Regions from separate parts of the Micromonospora rhizosphaerae genome, predicted to be linked through region 2. Evidence: riboswitches for the same ligand, from Rfam matches in the RefSeq annotation. Region 2 holds a riboswitch; the other holds the start of a gene.
What was found. Region 2 has a riboswitch for thiamine pyrophosphate ahead of GA0070624_RS30925 (ECF transporter S component). Riboswitches for the same ligand answer to the same signal wherever they lie in the genome.
Positions count from the first base shown of each region.

Region 1 (7,064 bases), 6.5 Mb from region 2:
CGCGTGCGCCGCGATCTTGTACGCGATCACGCCCGCCTTCACGTCGTCCCGGTCCGGCAGCCCCAGGTGCTCCTTTGGCGTGACGTAGCAGAGCATGGCGGTGCCGAACATCCCGATCATCGCGGCGCCGATCGCCGAGGTGATGTGGTCGTACGCGGGCGCGATGTCCGTGGTCAGCGGGCCGAGCGTGTAGAACGGGGCCTCGTGGCACCACTCCTGCTGGCGGTCCACGTTCTCCTTGATCTTGTGCATCGGCACGTGCCCGGGGCCCTCGATCATCACCTGCACGTCGTTCTCCCACGCGACCTTCGTCAGCTCGCCGAGGGTACGCAGCTCGGCGAACTGCGCCTCGTCGTTGGCGTCCGCGATCGAGCCGGGCCGCAGGCCGTCGCCGAGGGAGAAGGTCACGTCGTACCGGGCGAGGATCTGACACAGCTCGGCGAAGTTGGTGTAGAGGAAGTTCTCCTCGTGGTGCGCCAGGCACCAGGCCGCCATGATCGAGCCGCCCCGGGAGACGATCCCGGTCACCCGGTCGACGGCCAGCGGCACGTACGGCAGCAGCACCCCGGCGTGCACGGTCATGTAGTCCACGCCTTGTTCGGCCTGCTCGATGACGGTCTCCCGGAACACCTCCCAGCTCAGCTTCACCGGGTCGCCACCGACCTTCTCCAGCGCCTGGTAGATCGGCACCGTCCCGATCGGTACCGGCGAGTTCCGCAGGATCGCCTCACGGGTCTCATGGATCCGCTTACCCGTCGACAGGTCCATCACGGTGTCCGCGCCCCACCGGGTCGCCCAGGTCAGCTTCTCCACCTCCTCCGCGATCGAGGAGGTGACCGCCGAGGTGCCGATGTTGGCGTTCACCTTGACCAGGAACGCCCTGCCGATGATCGCCGGCTCGCACTCCGGGTGGTTGACGTTGAGCGGCAGCACCGCCCGCCCGGCCGCGATCTCGTCCCGGACCAGCTCCGGCGCCACGCCCTCCCGGATCGCCACGAACTCCATCTCCGGCGTCACCACGCCGGCCCGCGCATAGGCGAGCTGCGTCGGGCGCCTGCCGTTCACGGCCGCGAGCGGGGTGCCCGCGCCACGGACCGGGGCCACGTCCCCCCGGGACGCGATCCACGGCCCGCGCAGCGGCGGCAGTCCGACCGCCGGATCCGAGCCCGGGCCGGAGGTGTCGTAGCGGCGTACCGGCGGGTTGTCCCCGGTCAGCTCCACCTCGGCGAACGGCACCCGGATGTCCGGCCGTGAGCCCTCCACGTAGACCTTGCGACGTGCCTGCATGACAGCCTCCCTTGGTAATCAACAGGACCAGCCGAAGTGGTCCAGCGGGCCGCGTCCCGCCCCCAGCTCCCAGTGCCGCGCGCCGGTCAGCGCGCGGGTGACGTACTCCTTGGCGGCGGCGACCGCGACCGGCACCGGATCGCCCAGCGCCAGCCGGACGGCGACCGCCGCCGAGAACGAGCAGCCGGTGCCGTGGTTGTGCCGGGTGGTCACCCGGGGCGCACGCAGCAGCGTGCTCCGCCCGGCGCCGTGCAGCACGTCGACCGACTCACCGCCCGCGCGCACGTCGCCGCCGGTCACCACGACGTGCCGCGGGCCGCCGGCCGCGAGGGCCTCGGCGGCGGCCACCATCTCCTCGACCGTGGTCACCGGGCGTCCCGTTAGGGCCGCGGCCTCCGCGCAGTTCGGCGTCGCCACCTCCGCGTACGGCAGCAGCCGCTCCACCGCCCCCACCACGCCGAGCCGGTGCCCACTGGTGGCGACCAGCACCGGGTCGACGACGAGATGCGGCAGCCGGCCCGCCTTCGCCGCCTCGGCCACCGCGTCGGCCACCGCCGGGGTGCCGAGCATGCCGGTCTTCACCGCGCGTACGCCGAAGTCGCCGAGGACGCTGTCCAGTTGCTCGGTGACCGTCCGGGGTGGCAGCGGCAGGACGGCGTCCACGCCTCTGGTGTTCTGCGCGGTGACGGCCGTGATGACGCTGGTCCCGTAGACGCCGAGGGCGGCGAAGACCTTGAGGTCGGCCTGGATGCCGGCTCCCCCGCCGGAGTCCGATCCGGCGATGGTGAGCACTGTCGTGGGGGTCACTCTTCCGTGCCTCGCGGTTCGTCGGTGGTTGCGCTTGAGGGCTGCGGCCGACCGCGCCCACTCCGGGCGGTCAGGCTTGATTCCTCCGTGGTCACGGTCGGCCGCAGCCCCGTACCGGAGACCGCCGTGCGTCCGCGCCGGCTTCGCGGCACCTCGAAGGGGGCGGTCAGCCTGGTGGCTGCCTCGGTCGGGTCTTCCGCTCGCATCACCGCGCCGAGCACTGCCACTCCCACCGCTCCCGCCTCGATGCAGGCGTGCACCTGGTCCGGGGTCTCCACTCCGCCTAGGGCGAGGATCGGCACGGGGCTGGCCTGGATCAGCTCGCGGAGTCCCTCGGGGTGCAGGGGTGGGCCGTAGCCGGGCTTCGTCCTCGTTGGATAGACGGGCGAGAGGGTGGCGTAGTCCTCTGTGGTGAGTCGCGCGAGTTCGGAGTGGTCGTGGCAGGAGCGGCCGACCAGGCCGTAGCTCGGCGGTGGGTACGGGCCGGCGGCGGGCAGGTGGACGGCGTCGCCGTCGAGGGGGTCGGGGCCGGCGACGATCAGGGTGCCGCCCGCCTCGGCGAGGACCGGGCGCAGCTCGGCGGCGAGGGCGGCCCGTTCGGCGCGCGGCAGGTCCTTCTCCCGCAGCACCACCCAGCGCACTCCCCCGTCGACTGTCGCGGCGACCACCTCCGGCAACGGCCGCCGCGCCTGCCGTCGGTCGGTGAGCACCAGGAGCCCGGACGGCGCAGGCGCGATCTTGGCAGGTGGCGGACCCGCCAGGGGCGTACCGGCATCGCTGACAGCCACACCGGCCACCGCGCGCGTCACAGGTCGGGCCTTCCCTCGTCGGGAGTTGAGGGGAGGGCGTGGAAGCGACGGGCGATCCGTCCAGCGCCGGCGGCCAACCGGCCCGCCTCGACGGCGTACCGCATCGCGGTGGCCATCGCCACCGGATCGGCGGCCCGGGTCACCGCGCTGGCCAGCAGCACCGCGTCGCAGCCCAGCTCCATGGCGAGCGCCGCGTCGGACGCGGTGCCGATGCCGGCGTCCAGGATCACCGGCACGTCCACGCTCTGCCGGATCAGCCGGATGTGGTGTGGGTTGCTCACGCCCAGCCCGGAGCCGATCGGCGCGCCGGCCGGCATCACCGCCGCACAGCCCACGTCGGCCAGCCGGCGGGCCAGGATCGGGTCGTCCGAGGTGTACGGCAGCACGACGAATCCGTCGCCGACCAGCTCCTCGGCGGCGCGCAACAGCTCCACTCCGTCGGGCAGCAGCGTCCGCTCGTCGCCGATCACCTCCAGCTTCACCCGGTCGGTGTCGAACGCCTCCCGGGCCAGGTGGGCCACCTTCACCGCCTCGCCCGCGGTGTAGCAGCCGGCGGTGTTCGGCAGCAGCTTCACCCCGCACCGGTCCAGCAGGTCGAGCAGCGCACCGGCGGTCCCGGGCGCGGTGTCCACCCGGCGCAGCGCCACGGTGACGAGCTCCGTACCGGAGGCCCGGATCGCCTGCTCCAGCACGTGCAGGTTGGCCGCGCCGCCGGTGCCGAGGATCAGCCGCGATCCGAACGTCTCGCCGCCCAGTTCGAACGACATCCCGCCTCACCCGCCCTGGGCGGCGCTGAGCACCTCGACCCGGTCGCCGTCGCGCAGTGCCGACGCCGGCCAGCCGCCGCGCGGCACCACCTCGCCGTTCACCGCGACCGCGAGGCCGCGCTGCTGGTCGGTGACCGCACGGACCAGGTCCGCCACCGTCGAGCCGCCGGGCAGGATCCGCCGGGCGCCGTTCACGGTCAATTCCACGTACGCTCCTCCTCGGCTACGAATCGGTCGGGGGTGAAGGGGGCGAGGAGCGGGTCCGCCTCGCCGGTGACGATCAGCTGGGCGATCAGGTCGGCGGTGACCGGGGTGAGCACGATGCCGTGCCGATGGTGGCCGGTGGCCGCGAGGACGCCGGGGCGCCCGGGCAGCGGCCCGAGGATCGGCGCGTTGTCCGGCGTACCGGGGCGCAGCCCGGCGGACGCCTCGACCAGGTCGTACTCGGCCAGCTCGGGGACCAGGTCGACGGCGGCGCGGAGCAGCCGCAGCACCGCCCCGGCGGTCACCTCGGTGTCCGCGCGCTCCTCGACCGTCGCCCCGACCACCACCTCGCCGGTGTCCCGGGGCACCAGGTAGACCGACTCGCCGTCGGCGTACCCCCGGATCACGTGCCGGAAGCCCGGCGCGCCGCGACCGGGCGCGCGGAGCCGGAGCACCTGCCCCTTCACCGGCCGGACCGGCAGCCCGGTCAGCGCCGCGGCCCCGCAGCCGGCCGCCACCACGGTGACCCCGGCGTCCAAATCGGAGAGCCGGGCCACCGCGTCGGGCACCAGCGTCGCGCCGGCCCGCTCGGCGGCAACGCGCAGCGCGGCGACGAGCCGCCGCGGGTCGACCTGGTGGTCGCCCGCCGCGACCGCGCCGCCGCGCACCCGCGGCGCCAGCGCCGGCTCGCGGTCCCGCAGCTTCGACGGGCGCAGCGGCGTGATCGGCAGTCCCAAACCCCGCTGGTACGACCACAGCCGCCGCGCCTCGGCCAGATCGTCCCCGGTCAGCCCGACCACCAGCGTGCCCTCGGTGCGGTGTCCGAACCCGACGCCCGCGGCCTCGGCCAGCTCGGCGGCGAACGCCGGCCAGCGGGCGGCGGAGTCGGCGAGCAGCGCGGTCAGTTCGTGCTCCCCGAAGTACGCCTCGGCGACCGGCGAGAGCATCCCGGCGGCGACGTGCGACGCACCGGAACCGGGGGCCGGATCGTGCACGACCACCCGCAGTCCGCGCGCCGCGCAGCGCCAGGCGATCGCCAGCCCGACCGGTCCCGCCCCCACCACCGCGACGTCCGGTCGGGTCAGCACGTCAGCGCCCCGAGCAGCTCCGCCGTCGCGCGCCCGGGATCGACGGCGCCGGAGAGCGCCCCGACCACCGCCACCCCGTACGCCCCGGCGGCGCGCAACGTCGGCACCGACGCGGCGGTGACCCCGCCGATCGCGATCACCGGCACGGCCACGGAGTCGGCGACCGCGCGGACCCCGTCGGGGCCGACCGGGGCCGGCAACCCGCGCTTGGTGCTGGTGGCGTGGCACGGGCCGACGCCCAGGTAGCTGGCCCCGGCGGCGGCCGCCTCGGCGGCGGCGAGCGGTTCCCGGGCGGTGGCGCCGAGCACGGCGGTGGAGCCGAGCACCCGACGGGCCGCCCCGACCGGCAGGTCGTCCGCGCCGACGTGGCCGCCGGCGGCGCCGACCGCGAGCGCCACGTGCAGCCGGTCGTTGACCAGGCAGGTCGCCCGGTAGGGCGCGCAGAGCGCGACCACCCGTCGGGCCAGGTCGTACGCCTGGCGGTCGGTGGCGTCGTCCTCCACCCGGACCTGGACGACCAGTTCGGCGCGGGCCACCGGGAGGGCGGCGCGCAGCACGGCGAGCGGGTCTCGCCCCGGCCGGGTGTCGGTGATCAGATGCAGTCGTCCCAGGGACGGCACGGCAACACTCCTCCCTGCGCCGGCATTACCCGGATCAGGTTCGACGGTCGGGGGCTTCCAGCCCCCCTCTCAGCCCGGTGTACCGGGCTCCCGTGGGTCACTTGCGGGCCTACCGTACGACGTCGGCCCGGATCCGCCAAGGGCGGGCAACGGCTTTTCCCACAGACCGTCCGAACGCGATGACCGGGGCAGCGAGTGACCGCCCCCTCACGCCATGCTGTCCGAATGCCCTCGGCCCCGCGCGCGCCTCGACGGTTGTCGTTTCTGCCGTTCCGGAGCAGCCGCCGTCGCGCAGGGGTTGCTCACCTGGGCGATGCTGTCGCGGCGACGGGGGTGTTTGACCTCGATGGCGCGCCGGCGGGAGCACCGCCGCCAGCCGATACGCCGCTGCCCCGGCGCCGTCAACACGGTGCCGGGGCAGCGGGCGGAGCTTTCGGCGTCAGAGGATGGCGTCGAGGGCTTCGAGGTCCTCGTCGCTGGGCTGCCAGGTGCCGGCGGCGGCGTTCGCCCGCACCTGCTCCGGCGTGGTGGCGCCGGCGATCACCGAAGTCACCGCCGGCCGGGCGGCCAGCCCACCGATGGCCACCTGGAGCATGGTGAGCGCCCGACCGGCCGCGTACGCCTCGATCGCCTCGATGGTGTCCCAGTCCGCGGCGGCCAGGCGCTGCGCGTACCGGCCGCCGCCGGAGAGCCGACTGCCGGCGGGCGGTGCCTCCTTGCGCTTGTACTTGCCGGTGAGCAGGCCGTTGGCGAGCGGGAAGAACGGCAGCATGCCGAGGCCGAACCGCTCGCAGGCGGGAATGACCTCGGCCTCGACCGACCGTTCCAGCAGGCTGTAGTGGTTCTGCGCGGAGATGAAGCGGGTCCGACCCTGCGACGAGGCGGTCCAGTCGGCGTCGGCGATCTGCCAGCCGGCGAAGTTGGAGTTCCCGAGGTAGCGCACCTTCCCGGCGCGGACCAGGTCGTCCAGCGCGGCGAGGGTCTCATCGATCGGGGTGCCCGGGTCGGGCTCGTGCATCTGGTACAGGTCAATGTGGTCGGTGCCGAGCCGGCGCAGCGACGCCTCCACGGCGCGGGCGATGTAGCGGCGGGCGCCCCGGGCGCCGAAGTCCGGCCCGTTGAGGCCGTGCATGTCCATGCCGAACTTGGTGGCCACCACCACGTCGTCCCGGAGCCCCTTGAGCGCCTGACCGAGCAGCTCCTCGGAGCTGCCCTGCGGCTCGCCGTAGATGTCGGCGGTGTCGAAGAAGTTGATCCCGACGTCGAGCGCCGCGTCCACCACCGCCCGGGTGCCGTCGAGGTCGAGCTTGCGGCCGAAGTTGTTGCAGCCGACGCCGACCACGGACACCACGAGCCCGGAGTCGCCCAGCCGCCGGTAGGTCATCTCAGTCACGAGATCCACCCTATGCCCGCGCCGACTCACGGGTGCGACCGGCGGAGGACCCGGGATCGGGCGGGTGATTCATCCACGACATCAGGTCC
Region 1 covers NZ_FMHV01000002.1:77,146-84,209, forward strand. The annotation lists gene thiC (phosphomethylpyrimidine synthase ThiC) at 1-1,287, opposite strand, end outside; gene thiD (bifunctional hydroxymethylpyrimidine kinase/phosphomethylpyrimidine kinase) at 1,306-2,094, opposite strand; gene GA0070624_RS00405 (thiamine phosphate synthase) at 2,091-2,831, opposite strand; gene GA0070624_RS00410 (thiazole synthase) at 2,900-3,670, opposite strand; gene thiS (sulfur carrier protein ThiS) at 3,677-3,877, opposite strand; gene thiO (glycine oxidase ThiO) at 3,868-4,962, opposite strand; gene thiE (thiamine phosphate synthase) at 4,956-5,582, opposite strand; TPP riboswitch at 5,577-5,685, opposite strand; gene GA0070624_RS00430 (aldo/keto reductase) at 6,022-6,984, opposite strand.
Region 1: linked by a shared signal. The riboswitch ahead of thiE (thiamine phosphate synthase) and the one ahead of GA0070624_RS30925 (ECF transporter S component) in region 2 are both predicted to bind thiamine pyrophosphate.

Region 2 (7,064 bases):
ACAGCGAGATGATGTAGACGTCCTTCTGGAAGCCGGACGCCCGGGTGAAACCGTTGCTGAACGGCAGGGTGAGCAGGAAGGCGAAGAGGATCTGCACGCCGGTCTGCGCGACCCGCAGCTCCTGCAGCAGATCGGCGAAGTTCCGCTGCCAGCGCTGCTTCTCGGTTTCCTTGGACACGCGCAACCTCCGGGAAGACGGTACTGCCGGCGGGGTGCACCCGCCGGCAGCAACGCCATTGCCCCGTCGGCGTTGCGGCGAAACCGGCTCATGATCCCCGGCCAGGTCGCGCCGGGCCTCACGCCCCGCGGCGGATCCGGCCGGCGTAGCGGGCCTCCAGTTCGGCGTTGTGCTCGTCCCCGCCGGTGATGTTGGCCGACAGGTAGACCGGGGGCCGCTCGCCCGCCGCCAGCAGGCGCGCCACCACCTCCGCCACGATCTGCTGGGCCAGCAGCGCGGCCGTGATCGAGGAGACCGCGCCGACCGCGCCGCCGCCGGGCAACGGCAGGGTCGCATCGCCGTACGGGGCGCCGTTGTCGAGCACCACGTCGGCAAAGTCGGCGAGCTTGCGCCCGGACGGGTGGCGCGAGGTCATCCGCCCGGAGTGCTCGGCCGAGGTGATCGCGACGAGGCGGTGCCCGCGCTCCTTGACCAGGGCGGCGAATTCCACCATGGCGCCGTTCACCCCGGAGTTGGAGGCGAGCACGAAGACGTCCTGCGGGTGGACCGGGGCCAGCTCGTAGAGGCGGTGCGCCACGCCCGGATCGCGCTCCAGCTTCGGGCCGAGCACGTCGGCGGGCTCACCGCCGTAGAGCACCAGGTCGCGCAGCGCGATCCGGTTGGTGGGCACCAGCCCGCCGGCCCGACCGGCGATCTCCATCGCCAGCGCCTCGGAGTGGCCGGTGCCGAACGCGTGGATCACCCCGTCGGCGCGCAGCGCGTCGGCGATCAGGTCCGCGGCCCGAGCGACGGCCTCCCGCTGGCCGGTGGCGACCCGGCCGATCGTCTCGGTCACCACCGCCAGGTACGCCTCGGCGCTCACCGTCATGTTTCCTCCGTCCGTCGGTTGCGGGCCAGCCAGTCCACCGCGAAGTCGACCGCCGCCCGCTGCCTCATCAACCGGCCCGTCCCGTCGCCGACCGGTCCGATTCGGACCGCGCCGGTGGCCTCGAAGTCCGCGCCGAGCCGGGCGAAGTCGCCCTCCTCGAGGACCACGTCGTCCCACCACACCCACTCCCGGCCGCCGCCGTCGGCGGTCGGCACGGCGGCGCCGCACCGCTGCCGCGGCGGCGCCGGCTGCCGGTACTCGGCCAGGTGCAGGGAGGTGTTGGAGCCGTGGTCGACGCCGAGCAGCAGCACGTCGGCGTCGAGGCCGTAGAGCCGGGCCAGCGGGGAGACCTCGCCGAGCATGTCCGCCCGGGAGTGGTCGGCGACGATCCGGTCGGCGAGCACGACGGCCTGCGGGCCACCGCAGACGAAGCCCAGCGGGCGCATGGCCGCGTGCACCGGCACGGCACCGCCGGGGCGTACGCCGAGCTGCCGGAACTGGGCGGCCAGCGACGCGCGGGGGTGCAGCCGGGCCGGCCCGGCGGCCGCGGTCACCCGGCCCTGCCCACCCGGGCGAGGATCGCCTCGGCCAGCGGGCCGGGCGCCTCGTCGGGGATCCAGTGGGTCACGCCCGAGAGTTCGACGAAGCGGTACTCCCCCTTGACGTGGGTCGCGCACGCCTCGGCGGCGGTCCGGCCGATCGCAATGTCCCGGTCGCTCCACACGAACGTGCTCGGCACCACCACCGACCCGACCGCCGCCAGGTCCGCCCGGGACATCGCCCGGTACCAGTTGAGGGCGGCGGTGAGCGCCCCCGGCTCGCGCATCGGTTCGGCGTAGCGGGCTACCCGCGCCGCGTCGCCGACCCCGCCGAGCATCCGGCGCAGCGTGGCGGCATTGAACGCGAGCAGCAACTTCTCCGCCTTGCCCGGCTTGCGGAACAGCCCGATGTACGACGACCGGGCCTGCTGCTGCCGGTCGGTGGCGAGCGCGTGCGCCATGGCCGCCGGGTGCGGCACCGAGACGGCGGTGAGGGTGCGGACCCGCTCCGGATGCCCCGCGGCGAGGCCCCACGCAACGACCGCGCCCCAGTCGTGGCCGACCAGGTGCGCCGTCTCGACGCCCAGCGCGTCGAGCACCGCCCCGGCATCGGCGACGAGTTCGGGAAGACGGTAGTCCGCGAGCGTCTCGGGACGCGCTCCGGGCGAGTAGCCCCGCTGGTCCAGCGCGTACGTGCGCAGCCCGGCGGCGTGCAGCGCGGGCACCACGTCGTCCCACTCCCCGCCGTGCTGCGGGAAGCCGTGCAGCAGCAGGACGGGTTCGCCGTCGTCCGGCCCGCCGCTGCGTACCTCGAACGTCAGACCTCGCGCGTCCACCCGCATGATCGGCAGCCTACCCACGGGAAGGCTTCCCGGCCGGACCGGCGATCCCGGGCAACTGCCCCGCTAGGCGGGCACCAGGGGTCGGTGCTAGCGTTTGACGCGAAAACTTCACATCCGACAGGGGAGCGCGCAGCGCTGAGAGTGCGGGCACAGCCCGCAGACCCTCGAACCTGATCTGGGTAATGCCAGCGCAGGGAGTTCGGTCGACCTCCAGCCGCGCCGCCGTCCGGTGACACCGGGCGCGGCGTGCGTCTTCTCCTGGTTCCTTTCACTGGACTGGGAGCAACCATGACTCAACCAACCGGCAACCGGTGGCGCACCATCGACATCGTCATCGCCTCCGTGCTCGGGGTGGCGTTCGGCGTCATCTTCTGGGCCTGGGGCCTGCTGTGGAACGGGCCGGCGGACGCGATCCCGCTGCCCGGCCGGGCCGTCCTGTACGGCGTCTGGCTGGTGCCCGCCGTGCTGGGCGCGCTGATCATCCGCAAGCCCGGCGCCGCCCTCTACACCCTCACCCTCGCCGCCCTGGTGTCGGTGGCGCTGGGCACGAGCTGGGGCTGGACCATCGTGGTGCAGGGCCCGCTGGAGGCGGCAGCGGGCGAGCTGGCCTTCGCGCTCTTCGGGTACCGCAACTACCGGCTGCCGGTCGCGCTGCTGGCGGCCACCCTGGCCGGCCTCGCCGCGTCGATCTACGACGTCTTCGTCTGGTACCCGGGCACCGCATGGGGCAGCTTCCGCCTCCCCTACATCCTCATCACCGCGGCCAGCTCGCTGGTGGTGGCCGGCCTGGGCAGCGTCGCCCTCACCCGCGCCCTGGCGGGCACGGGCGTCCTCGACCGCTTCCCCGCCGGCCGCGAACGCGCCGCCGTCTGACCGCCCCAGCTCCGTGTTGATCATGAAGTTGTTGTCATCCGGCCCGGCGTGTCGCGACAACAACTTCATGATCGCCGGACGAAAGGGGGTGTAGCGGTGAGTGCGGTGGAGTTGCGCGGGTTCGGGTGGCGGCATGCCGGACGGAAGGCCTGGGCGGTGCGCGGGGTGGACCTGCGCGTCGAGGCCGGTGAGCGGGTGCTGCTGCTGGGGCCGTCCGGGGCGGGCAAGAGCACGCTGCTGGCGGCGCTGGCCGGGCTGCTGCCGGAGGACTCGGGCGAGCAGGAGGGCGTCGTCGAGATCGACGGGCTCGACCCGCGCAAGGCCCGGGAACGGGTCGGCATCGTCTTCCAGGACCCGGAGACCCAGCTGGTGATGGCCCGCTGCGGCGACGACGTCGCGTTCGGGCTGGAGAACCGCGGGGTGCCGGCCGACGAGATCTGGCCGCGGGTGGACGAGGCGCTGCGCCGGGTCGGCTTCCCGTACCACCGCGACCGGCCGACCGCGGCGCTCTCCGGCGGCGAGCAGCAGCGCCTCGCCCTGGCCGGGGCGCTCGCGCTGCGCCCGGGGCTGCTGCTGCTCGACGAACCCACCGCCAACCTCGACCCGGCCGGAGCGGCGTTGGTCCGGCAGGCCGTCGCGGGCGCCGTGGACGTCGACACCACGCTGATCCTGGTCGAGCATCGGGTCGCCGAGGCGCTGCCGCTGGTCGATCGGGTGGTCGTCCTCGAACCGGGCGGCGGGGTCCGCGTCGACGGGCCGCCGGCGGCGGTCTTCGCCGCGCACGGCGACGCCCTCGCCGAGTCGGGGGTCTGGGTGCCGGGCCGGACCGTACCGCCGCGGCACGCCGCCGCGCCGGCCGGGGACCTGTTGCTCACCGCCGACCGGCTCGGCCTGCCGCCAAGGCTGACCCCCACCGATCTCGCGGTACGCGCCGGCGAGGCGCTCGCCGTCCTCGGCCCCAACGGCGCCGGCAAGTCCACCCTGGCCCTGCTGGTCGGCGGGTTGCTGAAGCCCGGCACCGGCCGGGTCACCGCGGCACCCGAGCTGGCCGGCGCCGACGCCCGCACTCCCCCGCACCGCTGGCGGGCACCCGCCCTGGCCGGCCGGATCGGCTCGGTCTTCCAGGACCCGGAACACCAGTTCGTCACCGGCACCGTCTTCGACGAGCTGGCGCTCGGTCCACGCCGGACGGGCCAGCCGGAGGCGGCGGTGAAGGGCATCGTGGACGGCCTGCTGGAGCGGCTCGGGCTGGCGCGGCTGGCCGGCGCCAACCCGTACACCCTCTCCGGCGGCGAGGCGCGGCGGCTGAGCGTGGCGACCGCCCTGGCCACCGCGCCCCGCCTGCTGATCTGCGACGAACCCACCTTCGGCCAGGACCGGCAAACCTGGCGGGAGCTGGTCGACCTCTTCGCCGAGCTGCGCGACGCCGGGCACGGCGTCGTCGCGATCACCCACGACCCGGACTTCGTCGCCGCCCTCGCGGACCGGACGGTCACCCTGGAGCGCCCGTGATCAGCATCGTCGCCGCGCCCGGCACCGACCGGGCCGTCACCCTGGAGCGCCCGTGATCAGCATCGAACCGGTGGCCGCGCCGGGCGCGCCGCTGGCCCGGCGCAACCCGGTGGCGAAGCTGGCCGCCGCGCTGGTCTTCTCCTTCATCCTGATCGCCACCCTGGACCCGGTGGCCCCGGCCCTCGCGATCGCCGTCCAACTGGCCGTACTGCCGCTGTTCGGCATCCGCTACCGGGTGCTCGCCCGACGGGCCTGGCCGCTGCTGGCCAGCGCCGCCGGCATCCTGGTCACCCTGGTGCTCTTCGCCGCCGACCGGTCCGGCCGGGTGCTGGTCGAGGCCGGGCCGGTGCTGGTGACGTCCGGGGTGCTGCTGACCGCGCTGGGCCTGGTGCTGCGGATGCTCGCGGTGGCGCTGCCCGGCGTGATCGTCTTCGCCACCACCGATCCGACCGACCTGGCCGACGCGCTGATCCAGAACGCCAAGGCGCCGGCCCGGTTCGCCATCGGCGCGCTGGCCGCGTTCCGGCTGGTGCCGCTGCTCGGTCAGGAGTGGCAGATGATCAGCATGGCCCGGCGGGCACGGGGCGTGGACGCCGCCCGCAACCCCGTGGCCAAGCTGCGACTCTTCGTCTCGACCGCGTTCGCACTGCTGGTCGGGGCGATCCGCCGGGGCACCCGGCTGGCCGTGGCGATGGACGCCCGTGGCTTCGACGCCGGCACTCCGCGGACCGTCGCCCGGCGGCAGCGCTTCACCCCGGCGGACGGGCTGCTGATGGCCGGGGCCGCGGTGCTGGCCGGCGCGGCGCTGACGGTCAGCATCCTGCTCGGCACCTTCCGCCCGCTGATCGGCTGACGACCGGAGCGGCGGGACTGCGGCGGCCCACGCCTGAACCCGGGGGGTGAGGGGCGGGGGAGCGACGACGAACCACGACCCGGCCCACCGGCGTCCGGTGGTCGCGCCGCACCGTAGCCCGCTCCGTCTTCGGGTGCAGTTGTCGTCGCCGGAGCGACAACAACTGCACCCGAACCGTCAGCTGCGGCGGAAGGCGTGCCGGCGGGTCTGGCTCGCCCGCTGGCCGCGGCCGGCGAAGCGGGCGTCGCGGCCGGGCGGCGGGCCGGCCTTCGGCGGGGGCGGGGTTTCCGCCTGCTTGGTCGCCGGCAGGGCGACCGGCGCCGACGGCGCCACCGCGAGGGTGTCGAGCTCCGGCGGGGTCACGTCGGTCAGGGACGGCCCCGACGAGGGCTTGCGGGACTTCTTCGGACTGCGCTTGGCGGGCATACGCTGCCTCCTTCGGCCAGGACCGGCCGCCGCACGGCGGCTCGGTGGGACAAGCACGGATGAGGTGCCGCTCCGGGGAGGCCCGACCACGAAGGGCGCCGCGACTGAGGCGGCGGTGGCATGCGGACGCCCTGGAGCACGCGGGCCCGCGACGGAAGCGGACCGGCTCGGCAAGGTGGGCGTCAGTTACGCATGCCAGCACGCTAACCGACCGCACCGCCGGCCCGCAGCCGAATTGCTGGCACCATCGGAAGAATGCTGATCGCGTTCTCGATCACCCCGCTCGGCGTGGGTGAGTCCGTCGGCGATCTGGTCGCCGACGCCGTCCGGGTGGTCCGGGAGTCCGGGCTGCCGAACCGGACCGACGCCATGTTCACCACGGTGGAGGGTGAGTGGGACGAGGTGATGGCGGTGGTGAAGCGGGCCGTCGACACCGTCGCCGCCCAGGCGCCCCGGGTCAGCCTGGTGCTCAAGGCCGACCTCCGGCCCGGGGTCACCGACGCGATGACCGCGAAGGTCGCCCACATCGAGGCCCGCCTGGCCGAGGGCTGAGGACCGGCCGCCACCGCGCGTTCACCCGCCGTCGATGTCCGGGCCCGGAGCGCCGTGGAGCGCGATACGGTCGCAGGACGGCAGCCGACGAGAGGTGGCGGTACGCATGGCACAGCGGGCGACGGCGCAGGTCGGCGTGACCGGGCTGGCGGTGATGGGTCGCAACCTGGCCCGGAACCTCGCCCGCAACGGCTTCACCGTGGCGGTGCACAACCGTTCGCCGGAACGCACCCGCCGCCTCATCGCCGAGCACGGCGGCGAGGGCACCTTCGTCCCGTCCGAGTCCCTCGGCGACTTCGTCGACTCGCTGGAGCGGCCCCGGGCGATCATCGTCATGGTCAAGGCGGGCGCGCCCACCGACGCCGTCGTCAACGAGCTGGTGCCCTTGCTGGAGCCGGGCGACATCGTGGTCGACTGCGGC
Region 2 covers NZ_FMHV01000002.1:6,580,878-6,587,941, forward strand. The annotation lists gene GA0070624_RS30905 (DUF6328 family protein) at 1-178, opposite strand, end outside; gene GA0070624_RS30910 (sugar isomerase domain-containing protein) at 297-1,046, opposite strand; gene GA0070624_RS30915 (AAC(3) family N-acetyltransferase) at 1,043-1,600, opposite strand; gene GA0070624_RS30920 (alpha/beta fold hydrolase) at 1,597-2,427, opposite strand; TPP riboswitch at 2,537-2,642, shown strand; gene GA0070624_RS30925 (ECF transporter S component) at 2,716-3,300, shown strand; gene GA0070624_RS30930 (ABC transporter ATP-binding protein) at 3,397-4,812, shown strand; gene GA0070624_RS30935 (energy-coupling factor transporter transmembrane component T family protein) at 4,865-5,665, shown strand; gene GA0070624_RS30940 (hypothetical protein) at 5,843-6,091, opposite strand; gene GA0070624_RS30945 (MTH1187 family thiamine-binding protein) at 6,347-6,643, shown strand; gene gndA (NADP-dependent phosphogluconate dehydrogenase) at 6,750-7,064, shown strand, end outside.